DNA from 2 places in the Streptomyces sp. BBFR51 genome. Region 2 is predicted to be linked to the other one. Evidence: riboswitches for the same ligand, from Rfam matches in the RefSeq annotation. Region 2 holds a riboswitch; the other holds the start of a gene.

Region 1 (8,406 bases), 1.5 Mb from region 2:
ACCTCCTCCTTGGTTTCGACCACTCGCCCGTCGCCCAGGAGCGATTCCGCACGTTGAAGGGTGCTGGGGATGGCGCGGGCAAGGAGAATGGGACTCGAACCAGCGTCAATGGCCTGCTGTAGGTGCCGCAAGGACGCTTCGAGCACGAGGGCTGCGGTCGCAGCACCGTCCCCGGCCTGTCGCCTCATGCTGTGCACCAGGTCGCGCACCAGTTTCGCGCCCATGGCACCCCGGCCAGGAGGCGCCGCCACTTCGCGCACGATCACGAGCGTGTCGGTGAACGGTGCCACCGAGCCGTCACCGCGGCTGACCATGGCCGGGCGTGGTCGCGGGCCGACGGTACGTTTCAAGAGGGCGGCCACCGGTGCCAGGCCGGCCAGTATCTCGGCGCCGAGGCCTCGGACCGGTGTCGCCGGATTCACCGGCCCGGCGGAGAGAGGATCGATCCTCTCCGGCGGCGGCATGTGCGGCTTCCCGCTGCCTTGCGCCCGCTCGGCGATGACGAGGCTGCCGACGCCGTCCAGGACCCAAAGCTTCGGCGTCTGCCGCGCGCGGGCGACGCGCATCTCCTGGCTGAGGTACCGGAAGAGATCCTGCACGGAAACCCGACCGTCGCCGTCCACGTCGGCCGTGCCCTCCCTCAGTCCTTCGATGAGCGCGGAAGTGAACACGGACAGAGCGCCACCGCTGCCCGCCTCCTCCGGAACCAGTTCGAACGCCAACTGCGTTTCGTCGGTAGCGCTGATCACCACCGTGCCGCTGCCGTCGAACGGGCTGCCGAGGTCGACGTGCGCGCTGCCGCCCTTCGCGCCCAACCGAAAGGCGCCACTGAAGCAGCAGTCGAGCAGGAGTACCTTCCGCTCGGCACGGCAGCGCTGGAGCTGCCTGCTGACGAAGTCCGCCGGTACGGCGTAGGACTCAAGGAGGTCCAGGGCCTTCAGGGTGTCAGTACCGGTGAAGTACAGCGCTTCGTCGTAGTCCTTGACGCCGTGGCAGGAGAAATAGACGAGCAGCTCGTCACCGCGCTGCGCGTCGGTGAAGAACCGTTGCAACACCCGTTGGATCGAGTACGCCGGCTGATTCAGAACCTGGGTAACCTCGTAGCGGCCGATCGCGGGGTCCTCAAGGACCCCGGCCAATTCCTCGGCGTCCCGCAGAGGCGCTTCCAACGGGTTCCACCGGGAGTCTTCGTACTGCCCGGTGGCGATCAGGAGGGCTTTACGCCGGCTCATCGGATGCGTCCTGTTCCGCGCCCCCGCCCGTTCTCTCCAGGAAGCCGTCGATCAGTCGCTGCTGCTCCCGTCCGGACAGGCCATTCAGCTCCAGGCTGTCCTCGCCGAGCACCAGTAGGGCACTCCGCCCTGCTGCGCGCTCCGACCATGCCTGCACGGTGGCCACCACCGCCTTGAGCACGGCGGGAGCAAGCGTGACGATCAGAGTGCCGACCACCACCAGATCGCCCGCCTTGCTGCCGGACGGCGCGGTCTTCGTGCCGGCGGGCCCCACCTGCTCGACCCGTTGCCGCAGCAACATCTCCCGTAACTGCCTTGATGCTTCGACACGCTCCTTCTCGTCCGCGTCGGGCCCAGCGATAACGGCGATGCGAAGTCTCGCAGTGTCCATACTGAACATCCTGGCAGAGGCGGGGTGTTGAGTGGCTCTCAGTTGCAGATCGGCCCGCCGCTTCTCGTCCGGAAACGCCCGAGGGCGGCACCCCCGCTTTCGGGGAGTGCCGCCCTCGGTCCGTGCAGGACGGTCGATCAACCGGAACCGGTCGATCAGAAGTCCATGTCACCGCCCGGCATGCCGCCCGGAGCACCGCCGCCGGCGGCGGCCTTCTCCGGCTTGTCGGCGATGACGGCCTCGGTGGTGAGGAACAGCGCGGCGATGGAGGCGGCGTTCTGCAGAGCAGAGCGGGTCACCTTCGCCGGGTCGATGATGCCTTCGGCGATCATGTCGACGTACTCACCGGACGCGGCGTTCAGGCCGTGACCGACGGTCAGGTTGCGGACCTTCTCCACAACCACGCCGCCCTCGAGACCACCGTTGACGGCGATCTGCTTCAGCGGGGCCTCCAGGGCGAGCTTCACGGCGTTGGCGCCGGTCGCCTCGTCACCCGACAGCTCCAGCTTCTCGAAGACCTGGGAGGCCTGGAGCAGGGCCACGCCACCACCGGCGACGATGCCCTCCTCGACGGCCGCCTTCGCGTTGCGAACGGCGTCCTCGATGCGGTGCTTGCGCTCCTTGAGCTCGACCTCGGTGGCGGCACCGGCCTTGATGACGGCCACGCCGCCGGCCAGCTTCGCCAGGCGCTCCTGGAGCTTCTCGCGGTCGTAGTCCGAGTCGCTGTTCTCGATCTCGGCGCGGATCTGGTTGACCCGGCCCTGGACCTGGTCGGCCGAGCCGGCGCCGTCCACGATCGTGGTCTCGTCCTTGGTGATGACGACCTTGCGCGCGCTGCCCAGCAGGTCCAGCGTGGCGTTCTCGAGCTTGAGGCCGACCTCCTCGGAGATGACCTCGCCGCCCGTGAGGATGGCGATGTCGCCGAGCATGGCCTTGCGGCGGTCGCCGAAGCCCGGGGCCTTGACGGCGACGGACTTGAAGGTGCCGCGGATCTTGTTGACGACCAGGGTCGACAGGGCCTCGCCCTCGACGTCCTCGGCGATGATCAGCAGCGGCTTGCCCGACTGCATGACCTTCTCCAGGAGCGGCAGCAGGTCCTTGACGTTGCCGATCTTGGAGTTGGCGATCAGGATGTACGGGTCGTCGAGCGACGCCTCCATACGCTCCATGTCGGTGGCGAAGTACGCCGAGATGTAGCCCTTGTCGAAGCGCATACCCTCGGTGAGCTCCAGCTCCAGACCGAAGGTCTGGGACTCCTCGACGGTGATGACGCCTTCCTTGCCGACCTTGTCCATGGCCTCGGCGATGAGCTCGCCGATCTGGGTGTCGGCGGCGGAGATGGAGGCCGTGGAGGCGATCTGCTCCTTGGTCTCGACGTCCTTCGCCTGCTCGAGCAGGGCGGCGGAGACGGCCTCGACGGCCTTCTCGATGCCGCGCTTCAGGGCCATCGGGTTGGCGCCGGCCGCGACGTTGCGCAGGCCTTCCTTGACGAGGGCCTGGGCGAGAACGGTCGCGGTGGTCGTACCGTCACCGGCGACGTCGTCCGTCTTCTTGGCGACTTCCTTGACCAGCTCGGCGCCGATCTTCTCGTACGGGTCCTCGAGCTCGATCTCCTTGGCGATGGAGACACCATCGTTGGTGATCGTGGGGGCGCCCCACTTCTTCTCGAGGACGACGTTGCGGCCCTTGGGGCCGAGCGTCACCTTGACGGCGTCCGCGAGCTGGTTCATGCCGCGCTCGAGGCCGCGCCGCGCCTCCTCGTCGAACGCGATGATCTTGGCCATGTGAAGTGGTCCCTCCAGGACTGGGGGTGATTCCTTCGGACCGCGCCCGCGCCCGCGACGGACGGCTCGCCTGCCGCGTGGTTCCTTCCCCACCCGGCCTGCGGGCCTCACCGACCCGGTCCTTCGTTGTCACTCTCACCTTCAGAGTGCTAATGCCAATGATTAGCACTCGGCATGGTCGAGTGCAAGCGCCTCTCGGGGATCGAGCCGCGCGGTCAGCCACCCGCGAACAGGCCGAAGGGCCCGTACCCAGCGGGTACGGGCCCTTCGGATGAAGACCGGGTGCTGTGGTGGCCGCGCGTCTCAGGCGCTGAGGCGAACCATGTCGGCCTGCGGGCCCTTCTGACCCTGCGAGATCTCGAACTCGACCCGCTGGCCTTCTTCGAGGGTGCGGTAGCCGTCCATCTGAATCGCGCTGTAGTGGACGAAAACATCCGCACCACCGTCGACCGCGATGAAGCCGTACCCCTTCTCCGCGTTGAACCACTTGACGGTGCCCTGAGCCATGCCTAACTCCCCTATTACTGGCCCTTGCACAGATCCGCACTTCGCGAACCCGGGTCAGACCTCACCCCCCACGACTGGGGGCGTGCGCCGGAACGCGTCGACCGCGGCTGAATGTATCTGTCCAACTGCCGTCTGCAACAGGTCAATCGGACGAGAAATCTGGACGTGCCCGGTCCGGAATGTGGCGAGAATTCGCCTGAATTCGGGTCAAGTTGGGTCACGCAAAGGGAACAAAAGCCGCGAAATACGCCCGCACTTTGGCTACTTCTTGTCGGGCGAGCGGCAGGAATCCAGGGTCCCCGACCTTGCGATCGGGAGCGCGTTCCCCAACTCTACCGTGCTCAACCACATGGAATTGCCCCCTCCGTTTCTCTTACGGAGAGGGCAATACGCGCTACGAGGCGTGTCGGCGGATGTCAGCCGCCGGCGACCGCGGGAATGATGGAGACGCCGGCGCCGTCCGGGGTCGCGGTCTGAAGGCCCTGCTCGAAGCGGACGTCGTCGTCGTTGACGTAGACGTTGACGAAACGGCGCAGCTTGCCCTGGTCGTCCAGGACGCGGGCGGCGATGCCGGCGTGGTTCTTCTCCAGGTCGGCGATGATCTCACCGAGATCGGCGCCCTCGGCGCTGACCTCTGCCTTGCCGCCGGTGTAGGTGCGCAGGATGGTCGGGATGCGAACGGTCACGCTCATGCGAGGCCAGCCTCTCGGAAGGAGTCCAGGTTCGGGCGGATGGTGGCGGTCAGGCCGGTGCCGGCCACCGCGTCGAGGGTCTTCAGTCCGTCGCCGGTGTTGAGGACGACGGTGGTGAGCGACGGGTCGAGTACGCCGTTGTCGATCAGCTTCTTCGCCACACCGACCGTCACGCCGCCCGCCGTCTCCGCGAAGATGCCCTCCGTGCGGGCGAGCAGCTTGATGGCGTCCACGACCTGCTCGTCGGTCACGTCCTCCACGGCACCGCCGGTGCGGCGGGCGATGTCGAGGACGTAGGGGCCGTCGGCCGGGTTGCCGATGGCCAGCGACTTGGCGATGGTGTTCGGCTTCTGCGGGCGGACCACGTCGTGGCCCGCCTTGTACGCCGTGGAGACCGGCGAGCAGCCCTCGGCCTGCGCGCCGAAGATCTTGTACGGCCTGTCCTCGACCAGGCCGAGCTCGATCAGCTCCTTCAGCCCCTTGTCGATCTTCGTCAGCTGGGAGCCGGACGCGATCGGGACCACGATCTGGTCGGGCAGCCGCCAGCCGAGCTGCTCGCAGATCTCGTACGCGAGGGTCTTGGAGCCCTCGGCGTAGTACGGCCGCAGGTTGACGTTGACGAAGCCCCAGCCCTCGCCGGCCGGGTCGCCGATCAGCTCGGAGCAGAAGCGGTTCACGTCGTCGTAGTTGCCCTCGATGCCGACCAGCTCACCGCCGTAGACGGCGGCCATGACGACCTTGCCCTGCTCCAGGTCGTGCGGGATGAACACGCAGGAGCGGAAGCCGGCGCGGGCGGCGGCGGCGCCGACGGCACCCGCGAGGTTGCCGGTGGAGGAGCAGGAGAGGGTGGTGAAGCCGAAGGCGCGGGCGGCCTCGATGGCCTGGGCGACGACACGGTCCTTGAAGGAGTGCGTCGGGTTGCCGGAGTCGTCCTTCACGAACAGCTTGCCGGGCTCGACGCCCAGCTCGCGCCCCAGGTTGTCGGCCTTGACGAGCTTGGTCCAGCCGGGGTTGATGTTCGGCTTGGTCGCGACGTCGGCGGGGACGGGCAGCAGCGGGGCGTAGCGCCAGATGTTCGCGGGGCCGGCTTCGATCCGCCCCCGCAGCTCCTCGGTGTCGTAGGCCGAGAAGTCGTAGGCGATCTCGAGGGGGCCGAAACACTCCTCGCAGGCGAAGACCGGTCCGAGCGGGACCTTGTGGCCGCACTCCCGGCAGCTCAGCGCGGCGGCGGGGCCGAGGTCGACGATGCCGTCGGTGGGGTTCGTGGAGGTTTCGGCAGTCTGCACAGCCATGGAGGCGAGGCCCTTTCTCCTCATCTTCCTCACGACGCATCTCGCCGTGAGACGGATTTGGCACCTTCCCTAGTCGGGAGCCTCGCCACGTCTGTGTGACAAGAACCGACTGGAGGGTTGCCGGGGCTTCAACGGGCCGTATCCCTCTGCCCCTCTGGATGAGCGGTATGTGGTTGTTTTTCGGTGGTGCCCGCGGCGACCCCGGCATGCGGTGGTCCCACGCGTTGTTCAAGACTGTAACCGAAGGCCAGGACGGTTGAGATAGTCGTCCGTACCGCGAGATGGATCACAAAGGAGCCCCGGGACGTGCTGGAAGAAGTCGAGCGCTGGCTGAGCGCACGCTCCTGGTCCGTGTCGGACCGGCCGATCCAGCAGCTCCTGTCCGCCAAGAACGCCACCGGGCAGTCGGTCAGCGTGGTGCTGCCCGCCCTGGACGAGGAGGCGACGGTCGGCGACATCGTCACGGTGATCCGGCGGGAGCTGATGCTCCGGGCCCCGCTCGTCGACGAGATCGTGGTCGTGGACTCCGGTTCGGCGGACCGTACGTCGGAGGTGGCCGCGGCGGCGGGCGCGCGCGTCGTGCACCGCGACGCGATCCTCCCGCGCATCCCCGCCGTACCCGGCAAGGGCGAGGTGCTGTGGCGTTCGCTGCTGGTCACCGGCGGCGACATCGTCTGCTTCGTCGACGCCGACCTGCGCGAGTTCTCCGCCGACTTCGTCTCCGGGATCGTCGGCCCGCTGCTCACCGACCCGGGCGTGCAGCTCGTCAAGGCCATGTACGACCGTCCGCTCGGCGCGGCCGCCGGGCAGGGCGGCCGGGTCACGGAGCTGATGGCCCGCCCGCTGCTCAACATGCACTGGCCGCAGCTGGCCGGCTTCGTCCAGCCGCTCGGCGGCGAGTACGCGGCCCGGCGCTCGCTGCTGGAACGGCTCCCCTTCCCCGTCGGCTACGGGGTCGAGCTGGGCATGCTGGTCGACGCCCTGCACCTGGTGGGCCTGGACGCGCTCGCGCAGGTCGACGTCGGGGTCCGCAGACACCGCCACCAGGACGGGCGGGCGCTGGGCCGGATGGCCGCGGCGATCTACCGCACCGCCCAGCTGCGCCTGGCCCGCGGCCACCTGGTCCGGCCGGCCCTCACCCAGTTCGAGCGGGGCGTCGACGGCTTCGAGCCGCGCACCTACGCCGTGGACACCGAGGAACGGCCCCCGATGACGGAGATCGCGGAGTACGCGGCCCGGAAGGTGGCCTGAGCGTCAGCCGGGGACGCCGTCCGACCAGCGCCAGATGCCGCCGGAGTCCTGCCGGCAGGTCAGGTACTCGCCGCCGCGGCCGTGCGTGCTCAGGCCGTGGTGCTTGTTGGCGCAGAACTGGCCGTCGGCGTAGCAGTTGCCCGCGGGGCTCATCAGCTCGCACGCGCCGCTGCCGGTGCCGCCGCCACCCGTACTACCGCCGGTACCGCCCGTGCCGCCGCTCGTGCCTTCGTCCCGTGTCTTCGACGGCTTCGGGGTCGGCTTCGGGGTGTGCAGCAGGCGCCCGGCGCAGTCGCGGCCGTCGCGGGGGACGGTGAACGTCACGGCACCCGATCCGCCGCTCTGCTCGCAGACCTTCTCGCCGCTGCCCCAGGAGGAGGCCCGCTGCCGGGAGCCCTGGAGGCGGACGGTGTAGTCGACCTTCGCCTTCTTGGCGGCGAGGACGGCCGTCCCGATGCTGCGGCCGGTGAGGTCCGGCAGGGTGACGGGGGCCGGGGTCGGGGTGGGCGTCGGGGTCTCGGTGCTCGGGGACGCCTCGGGGGTGGGGCTGCTGCTGGGCGTGGCGGTCGGGGTGGCGGCGGCGGTCGCCTTCGCGGGCCGCGCCTCCGCCTTCGTACCGGCGTCCCCGTCGCCGCAGCCGGCCAGCGCCAGCGCGGAGGCCGCGATCAGCGCCGCCGCGCCGGCGAGTCTGCTCGTGCGCGGGTGTCTCGTGCGCGGGTGTCTCGTGCGTATGGGCATGGTGCGCCCACCCCCCAGAAAGTTGAAATGTGCACCGCACATCCTCAACCTGTTCACATCTTCTGCACAAGACGCGTGACCGAATCGCCGCCGGGTGACCCGTGGGCACGTTTGAGGTTTTGGGGGCCGGGCTAGGTTGACGCGTATGGCTTCAAGCTTCGGTGCTGCTCAGGTGCTGGTCGCCTCCAATCGGGGGCCGGTCTCGTACGAGGTGCGTGAGGACGGGTCGCTGCACGCCAAACGGGGTGGTGGCGGGCTGGTCTCGGGGCTGTCGTCCATCGGGCCGGACGCGGGGGCGCTGTGGGTGTGCTCGGCGCTGGGCGACGGCGACCGCGAGGCGGTGCGGCGCGGGGTCGGCGAGGACGGCGTACGGATGCTGGACGTACCGGCCGACGTGCACGCGGACGCGTACAACGGGATCGCCAACTCGGTGCTGTGGTTCGTGCACCACATGCTCTACCAGACGCCCCTTGAGCCGGTCTTCGACGCGGAGTTCCGGCGGCAGTGGGCCTCCTACGA
Region 2 (8,406 bases):
GTGCCCGGGTCATCTTCGGTCCCGCCGGTCACGCCCTGCCGCAGCTGCGCATCGGCGTGAACGACGAGGGTTACCTCGAAGCGCTCAGCGACTTCGAAGAGCCCGTCGGTCCTGCCTTCTGGGAGCGCGGATGAGTACTGCAGCCAACGAACCGTCCCGCTCACGCGGAAAGGCACCGGCCGGCGAGCGCGTCGCCGACTGGGCCGACGGACGGCTGGGGATCTACTCCCTGGCCAAGTCCAACATGCGCAAGATCTTCCCCGACCACTGGTCGTTCATGCTGGGTGAGGTCTGCCTCTACAGCTTCATCGTCATCATCCTCACGGGTGTGTACCTGACGCTGTTCTTCCACCCCTCGATGAACGAGGTGGAGTACCACGGCGCGTACGTCCCGCTGCAGGGACAGATGATGAGCGAGGCGTTCAAGTCCACCGTGGACATCTCGTTCGAGGTGCGCGGCGGTCTGCTCATCCGGCAGATCCACCACTGGGCAGCGCTGATCTTCCTGGCCGGCATGTTCGTGCACATGATGCGCGTCTTCTTCACCGGCGCGTTCCGCAAGCCGCGTGAGATCAACTGGCTGTTCGGCTTCCTGCTGTTCGTCCTGGGCATGTTCACCGGCTTCACCGGTTACTCGCTCCCGGACGACCTGCTCTCCGGCACCGGTGTCCGCTTCATGGAGGGCGCGATCCTGTCCGTGCCGATCGTCGGCACGTACCTGTCGTTCTTCCTCTTCGGCGGCGAGTTCCCGGGCGGGGACTTCGTGGCCCGCTTCTACTCGGTCCACATCCTGCTGTTGCCCGGCATCATGCTCGGCCTGATCGTGGGCCACCTGATCCTGGTCTTCTACCACAAGCACACGCAGTTCGCGGGTCCGGGCAAGACCAACAAGAACGTCGTCGGCATGCCGCTGCTGCCGGTGTACATGGCGAAGGCCGGAGGCTTCTTCTTCCTGGTCTTCGGTGTCATCGCCGCGGTCTCGGCCATCGCCACGATCAACCCGATCTGGGCCATCGGCCCGTACCGGCCGGACATGGTCTCCACCGGAGCACAGCCCGACTGGTACATGGGCTTCTCCGAGGGCCTGATCCGCGTGATGCCGGGCTGGGAGATCAACCTCTGGGGCCACACCCTCGTCCTGGGCGTGTTCATCCCCTTGGTCATCTTCCCGTTGGTCCTGGTGGCGATCGCGGTCTATCCGTTCATCGAGTCCTGGGTCACCGGCGACAAGCGCGAGCACCACATCCTGGACCGCCCGCGCAACGCCCCGACCCGTACGGCGTTCGGTGTCGCCTGGATCACCTGGTACATGGTGCTGCTGATCGGTGGCGGCAACGACCTGTGGGCCACGCACTTCCACCTGTCGATCAACGCGATCACCTGGTTCGTGCGCATCGCGTTCTTCGTGGGCCCGGTCGTCGCCTTCATCGCCACCAAGCGGATCTGCCTCGGCCTCCAGCGCCGGGACAAGGAGAAGGTGCTGCACGGCCGCGAGTCGGGCATCATCAAGCGCCTGCCGCACGGTGAGTTCATCGAGGTGCACGAGCCGCTCAGCCAGGAGCAGCTGCACACGCTCACGGCGCACGAGCAGTACGCGCCGGCCGAGATCGGCCCGACGGTCGACGAGAACGGCGTCGAGCGCAAGGCGACGGGCCCGCAGAAGCTCCGCGCCAAGCTCAGCGAGGCGTACTACGGCGAGGAGTCGCAGATTCCGAAGCCGACCGTCGAGGAGTACAAGGAGATCACGAGCGGCCACGGCCACCACTGACCCTCCAGCGTCGCCACACCACGGTCGAAGGGCCCCGTTCCGGTCTGCGGACGGGGCCCTTCGCCGTGCCCGGAGCTGGATAGGGTGGCACCCGTACCCCCCTGCCACGACTCACACGATTCAGGAGCGGCTGATGAGCGCTGTGACCCCCGCTGGAGGCGACACCGCGGCGGACCGCTCCTGGCCCGCCCTGCTGAACGGACTGCTGGACGGCCGCGACCTGTCCGCGGACGACACCGCCTGGGCGCTGGACGTGATCATGCGCGGCGAGGCGACCGACGCGCAGATCGCCGGCTTCGCGGTGGCCCTGAGATCCAAGGGGGAGACCGTCGAGGAACTCTCCGGTCTCGTCCGCACCATGTACGCCCACGCCAACGTGATCGAGGTGCCGGGGGAGACCGTCGACATCGTCGGCACCGGCGGCGACGGCGCCAAGACGGTCAACATCTCCACCATGTCGGCGATCGTCGTGGCCGGCACGGGAGCGAAGGTCGTCAAGCACGGCAACCGGGCCGCCTCCTCGGCGTCCGGCGCCTCCGACGTCCTGGAGAAGCTCGGGGTCAATCTGGAGCTGACGCCGAAGCGGGTCGCGGAGGTCGCCGAGGAAGCCGGCATCACCTTCTGCTTCGCCGTGAAGTTCCACCCGGCGCTGCGCCACGTGGCGGCGGCGCGCGGCCAGCTCGGCATCCGCACGGTGTTCAACTTCCTGGGCCCGCTGACCAACCCCGCCCGGGTGAAGGCCCAGGCGATCGGGGTCGCGCACGCCCGGATGGCGCCGATCATCGCCGGTGTCTTCGCCGAGCGCGGTCACTCGTCGCTGGTCTTCCGCGGCGACGACGGTCTCGACGAGCTGACCACGACGTCCACGTCCCGGGTCTGGGCCGTGCGGGACGGCCGGGTGAGCGAGCAGACCTTCGACCCGCGGGACGTGGGCATCGAACTGGTGCCGGTCGAGGCGCTGCGCGGCGCCGACGCCTCCTACAACGCCGACGTCGCCCGCCGCCTGCTGGCCGGCGAGACGGGCCCCGTACGGGACGCGGTGCTGCTGAACTCGGCGGCGGCGCTGGTGGCCCTCGAGCCCGGCGAGGGGCCCCTGGCCGAGCGGATCCGGGCCGGTATGGACCGGGCCGCCGAGGCGATCGACTCGGGCGCCGCCAAGCGCGCCCTGGACCGCTGGGTGGCCGCGAGCCACGCGTAGCGGCCCCCGCGTGTGACGTGCGTCCCGCGATCCGGACCCGGGTTGCGGGACGCAGTTCCTTTCCCATAGGTTTTTCGACAGGTCATGAGTGACAGTCATGAGGCCCCGGCCGACTGTCCGGCAACCCTCCGTCCGTGGCGGGGTGCCCCGGGTGAAGACCAGGTCGTGGACAGCAGGGTCCACGGCAAGCGCGGACCCCTCGCACGCTTTTGAAAAGTGTGGGGCCAGGGGTCCTGGTCGTCCGAGGGAGTCTCCCGTGAACCAGCGAATGCGATAGGGCCGCAGAGCCCCGCCTCCGCACGCACCCTTCGTCTCTTCTTCTTTCCCCGCGCCCTTCTTCGCGCTGGTCCTCACGGGAGTCCGCCATGTCCGTACCCACCGCTGTCGCCACCCCGCTGCCCGTTCTCGGCCGCGACGTCACCGTCCCGCTCGTCACCGGCGGGGAGGTCACCTACGCCGCGCTCGACTACGCCGCCAGCGCGCCCGCGCTCCAGCGGGTCTGGGACGACGTGGCCGCCTACGCCCCGTACTACGGCAGCGTCCACCGTGGCGCCGGGTACCTCTCGCAGCTGTCGACCGACCTGTTCGAGAGCGCCCGGAAGACCGTCGCCGAGTTCCTCGGCTGCCGGGACGACGACCAGGTCGTCTTCACCCGGTCCACCACCGACTCCCTCAACCTGCTCGCCGCCGCGCTGCCGGCCGGCTGCCAGGTCTTCGTCTTCGAGACCGAGCACCACGCCTCGCTGCTGCCCTGGCGCGACGCCGACGTGACCTGCCTCGACGCCCCGCGCACCCCCGCGCAGGCCGTCGAGACCCTGGAGCGCGCCCTCGCGGCCCGGGAGCCGTACGGCCCCGCCCTGGTCTGCGTCACCGGCGCCTCCAACGTCACCGGCGAGCTGTGGCCGGTGCGTGAACTGGCCGCCGCCGCACACGCCCACGGTGCCCGGATCGTCCTGGACGCCGCCCAGCTCGCCCCGCACCACCCCGTCTCGGTCGCCGGCCTGGACGTGGACTGGGTCGCCTTCTCCGGGCACAAGCTGTACGCCCCCTTCGGCGCCGGCGTGCTGGCCGGCCGTGCCGACTGGCTGCGCGAGGCCGAGCCGTACCTCGCCGGCGGCGGCGCCAGCCGCAGCGTCACCCGGCGGGCCGACGGCGGTGTGGACGTCCATTGGCACGACAGCGCCGCGCGGCACGAGGCCGGGTCGCCCAACGTCATCGGCGCCTACGCCGTCGCCTCCGCCTGCAAGGCGCTCACCGAGGCCGGTTTCGACACGCTGGTCGCCCGCGAGGAGCACCTGATCGGGAAGGTGCGGGAGGGCCTCGCCGAGGTGCCCGAGGTGCGGATCCTCTCCCTCTTCGGCGACGACGCCCCCCGCGTCGGCGTGCTCTCCTTCGTCGTCGAGGGCTGGAACAGCTCGCACTTCGCCGCCGCGCTCTCCGCCGAGTACGGCATCGGCGTGCGCGACGGCCTGTTCTGCGCCCACCCGCTGGTGCGCACCCTGCTCGGCAGCGACCCGCAGACGCAGGGCGAGTGCGGTGCCCCCGAGGCGGCGCCCGGCGAGAAGTCCCTCAACGCCATCCGCGTGAGCTTCGGCGCCGGCACCCCGGACGAGCACGTCGAGCGGTTCGTGAACGCCGTCAAGGAGCTGGTGAGCGACGGCGCCCGGTGGAACTACCGCACCGAGGACGGGCGTTGCGTGCCCGACACCACCTCCGGTGACACCACCTCCCCTGACACCCTCTCCGGCGACACGACCTCCGCCGCCGCCTGAGCCGCCCGGCCCGGCAGCCGCGATCCCAGCAGGACCATCCGCAGCGCCCGTTCCGAGGCGTCCGTGAGGAGTTCGCAGGCGCGCAGCAGCGCGTCCGCCAGGGTCATCGGCGCCGGCATGATCCCGTGGCAGGCGTCCACCCCCGGCACCTCGTGCGCGCCCTCGCCGAGCGTGCCGGCCAGGGCGAGGACGGGACGGCCGTAGAGCTTGGCGCGGCGGGCCACCTCGGCCGGGACCTTGCCGCGCGGCGTCTGGTGGTCCAGGGCGCCCTCCGCGGTGAGCACCAGGTCGGCACGGGCGAGGCGGGCGTCCAGGTCGAGGTGGTCGAGGAGTACGTCGAAGCGGGGCAGCAGCCGGGCGCCGACGGCGGCAAGGCCCGCGCCAAGACCGCCGGAGGCGCCGGTGCCGGGGCCGCCCCGCAGATCGGTGCCGACGGCACCGAGGTCGCGGGTGAGGACGCGCGCCCAGTTCTCCAGTCCGGCCGACAACTCCTCGACCTGCGCGGGCGTCGCCCCCTTCTGCGGGCCGAACACCCGGGCCACGCCCCGCTCCCCGCACAGCACGTTGAACGGGTTGCAGGCGACGAGCAGCTCGGTGTCCTTCAGGCGGGCGTCGAGACCGGACGGATCGACGCGGGCGAGGCGGCTCAGCTCCCGTCCGCCGGGCGGGAGTTCGAAGCCGTCCGCGTCCAGCAGCCGGGCGCCCAGTGCCTGGAGCGCGCCCGCGCCCCCGTCGGACGTACCCGAGTCGCCGCAGCCGACCAGGACGCGCCGCACCCCGGTGTCGAGCGCGGCACGGATCAGCTCGCCGACGCCGTACGTCGTCGTGGCGCCCGGATCGCGCAGCGCGCGGGGGACCAGGGAGAGGCCCGCGACGGCCGCCATCTCCACCACCGCCGTGTCCCGGGCGCCGAGCAGCGCGAAGTGGGTGCCGACGGGTTCGCCGACCGGGCCGGTGGCGGCCAGCGCGACCAGCCGCCCGCCGGTCGCGGAGGCCAGCGCCACGGCCGTGCCCTCGCCGCCGTCCACCAGCGGGATCCGGTCGATCTCGGCGCTCGGCAGCACCCGGCGGACGCCCGCCGCGATGGCGTCGGCGGCGGCCTGGGCGGACAGGGACTCCTTGAAGCCGCTGGGGGCCACGACGACACGGTTCAGCAGGGACGGCGTGGCGGGCAGGGAAGGGATGGGGGGCGTGGCGGACATGGGGGCTCCTTCAGCGGGTCACGGGTACGCCGAGCAGCGGCCAGACGGCGGCGGCGAAGAACAGCACGAGTACGGCGGTCAGCGGCGCCAGGACGGCGGACAGCCGCAGCAGGTCGCGCGGGGTGTAGGTGGGGGTGCCGGGGATGTCGGAGAAAAGCGTGACCGGCTTGGCGGAGGCCGGGAGCGTGTGGCAGAAGCCGGCGGCCGCCGTGGACGCGAGCGCGGCGGCGACCGGGTTGACCCCGGCGCCCACGGCCGCGGCGACGACCAGGGGGACCAGGACCGAGGAGCGGGCAGAGCGGGACTGCAGCAGCAGGTGGGCCGCCGTGCTCACGGCGACCACGACCCCGAGGAAGACGGCCGGCGCGACGTGCGCGGGCAGCCCCGACACCAGCCACTTCGCCGCACCGGAGTCGGCGAGCGCCACGCCCATCGCCATGGTCGCCGCCATGAACAGCAGCAGCGACCAGGGCACGGTCTTCAGCGCGTCCTTGAGCCGTACGGTGCCCAGCGCGGGGGACGAGGCGACGACCGCGCCGATCAGCGCCACCACCGCGGGCGAGACGTGATGCAGGGGCTCGCTGCACCACAGGGTCACCACCGTGGCCAGCAGCAGGGCGCAGCGCTTCTCCGCCTGGGTCCAGGGACCGGTGACCGGGCTGTCGCTGTGCCGCTGTATCTCCTCGGCGGTGATGCGGACCGGGCCCTCGCGGTCCGCCCGCCGCGTGGTCGTCAGCAGGACCGTCTCGGCGGCCAGATGGGAGGAGGCGACCGCCAGCGGCAGCCCGAGCAGCAGCCACTGGGTGAAGCCGATCCGGTCCCCGGTCGCCTCCCACAGCACCGACACCGTGATCAGATGTGCGCCCGCGCCGATCAGGGTCGCCACCGCGGACAGCAGGATCACGGTCGGGAACAGCAGCGCCAGCATCACGACCAGTCGCTTCCGGTCGGCCAGGGCCTTGGCGAGGGCGAGGAACACGGGCAGTGCGAGCGCCGCCCGGCCCGAAGTCGCCGGCACCGCGAACGCGGTCACGACCAGCGCCGCCGTCGTCAGGTGCACCAACTGCCGGACACTGCGCGCCCCGCCCACCAGGAACGCCGCCGCCCGCCCCGCGAGCCCCGTCCGCGCCACCGCCGCCGCGAGCACGAAAGCGCAGATCAGCAGCCAGACGGTGGCGTCCCCGAGGGTGCCGAACAGCGTGTCGCTGCTGATCACACCGGTCGCGGTCAGCGCGAGCCCGGCACCCAGCGCGATGTACGTGTCGTCGATCGGCGTACCGATCCAGGCGCAGGTGGCCAGCGCGAACACGGCGAGGGTGAGGCGTGCGTCGCCGCCCAGGGCGGGGAAGTTGGCGGGGACCGCCAACAGCGCGCACAGGGACAGCGCCACGCACAGGGCCGCCGCGAGGCGGAGGTTCAACGTCACGTCGTCGATGGTTCACGGGGGCGGTGAGCCCTCAATGAGCCTCACATGAAGGAAACTTCACCAGGTCGGGAGCCGGTACCCCATCCCGCGCACGGTCTCCACCTGCTGCGCCCCGAGCTTCTTGCGCAGCGCCCGCACGTACACGTCCACGATGTTGGAGCCCGGGTCGAAGTCGTACCCCCACACGTGGGACAGGATCTGCTCGCGGGACAGCACCTGCCCCGGGTGGCGCAGGAACAGCTCGAGCAGCACGAACTCACGGGCCGTCAGGTCCACGGTCCGACCCTGGGCACGGGCCCGGCGGGTGCGCAGGTCCAGGGTGAGCGTCCCCGACTTCAGCACCGTCACCTCCGGCGCCCTGGCCGCCGTACGCAGCCGCAGCCGTACCCGGGCGAGCAGTTCCTCGAAGCGGAACGGCTTGGTCATCCAGTCGTCGGCGCCGCCCTCGAGGCCGGCCACCGTGTCCCGTACGGAGTCCCGGGCCGTCAGCACGATCACCGGGGTCGTCACCCGGGCCTCACGCAGCTCGCGCAGGACCGTGAAGCCGTCCCGGCCGGGCAGCCCGATGTCCAGGACGACCAGGTCGAAGCCGCCGGTGAGGGCGTACTCGTAGGCGGCGTCGCCGTCGGCGACCGCGGTGGTGGTGAAGCCGTTGGCGCGCAGGCCCTTCTCGACGAAGGAGGCGATGCGCTCCTCGTCCTCGACGATGAGGATGCGGTTCATGGACGTGCCTCTTCCGGAAATCAGTCCAGCGTGAGTACGAAGGTGGCGCCGCCGCCCTCGGTGGCGCGCAGGTCGGCCCGGCCGCCGTGGCCCTCGGCGATCGCCCTGACGATCGAGAGACCGAGCCCGGCGCCGGACCCGCGCACCCCGCGCCGGGCCGTGCCGCGCCGGAACCGCTCGAAGATCACCTCGGCGTCCTGCGCCTGGACCCCGGGGCCGGAGTCGGCGACGTACAGCTCGACGCGGGCGCCGTCGGCACGGGAGCCCATGCGGATGGTCTGGCCGGTGGTGGTGTGCTGCACGGCGTTCTGCGCGAG

The links. A riboswitch is a leader RNA that binds a small molecule or an ion and turns the genes downstream of it on or off. The one in region 2 is predicted to bind S-adenosylmethionine.
Region 1: linked by a shared signal. The riboswitch ahead of thrC (threonine synthase) and the one ahead of ACGH7X_RS10905 (aminotransferase class V-fold PLP-dependent enzyme) in region 2 are both predicted to bind S-adenosylmethionine.

The regions. Positions count from the first base shown of each region.
Region 1 is NZ_CP172448.1:3,864,788-3,873,193, forward strand. Features, by position in the region: gene groEL (chaperonin GroEL) at 1-1,232, opposite strand, end outside; gene ACGH7X_RS17500 (hypothetical protein) at 1,219-1,623, opposite strand; gene groL (chaperonin GroEL) at 1,779-3,407, opposite strand; gene ACGH7X_RS17510 (cold-shock protein) at 3,711-3,914, opposite strand; gene ACGH7X_RS17515 (MoaD/ThiS family protein) at 4,331-4,606, opposite strand; gene thrC (threonine synthase) at 4,603-5,898, opposite strand; SAM riboswitch class I at 5,916-6,063, opposite strand; gene ACGH7X_RS17525 (glucosyl-3-phosphoglycerate synthase) at 6,205-7,149, shown strand; gene ACGH7X_RS17530 (hypothetical protein) at 7,153-7,887, opposite strand; gene ACGH7X_RS17535 (trehalose-6-phosphate synthase) at 8,033-8,406, shown strand, end outside.
Region 2 is NZ_CP172448.1:2,395,365-2,403,770, reverse strand. Features, by position in the region: gene ACGH7X_RS10920 (Rieske 2Fe-2S domain-containing protein) at 1-134, shown strand, start outside; gene ACGH7X_RS10915 (cytochrome bc complex cytochrome b subunit) at 131-1,768, shown strand; gene trpD (anthranilate phosphoribosyltransferase) at 1,902-2,966, shown strand; SAM riboswitch class IV at 3,047-3,163, shown strand; gene ACGH7X_RS10905 (aminotransferase class V-fold PLP-dependent enzyme) at 3,332-4,738, shown strand; gene ACGH7X_RS10900 (glycerate kinase) at 4,639-5,895, opposite strand; gene ACGH7X_RS10895 (SLC13 family permease) at 5,951-7,366, opposite strand; gene ACGH7X_RS10890 (response regulator transcription factor) at 7,424-8,089, opposite strand; gene ACGH7X_RS10885 (ATP-binding protein) at 8,110-8,406, opposite strand, start outside.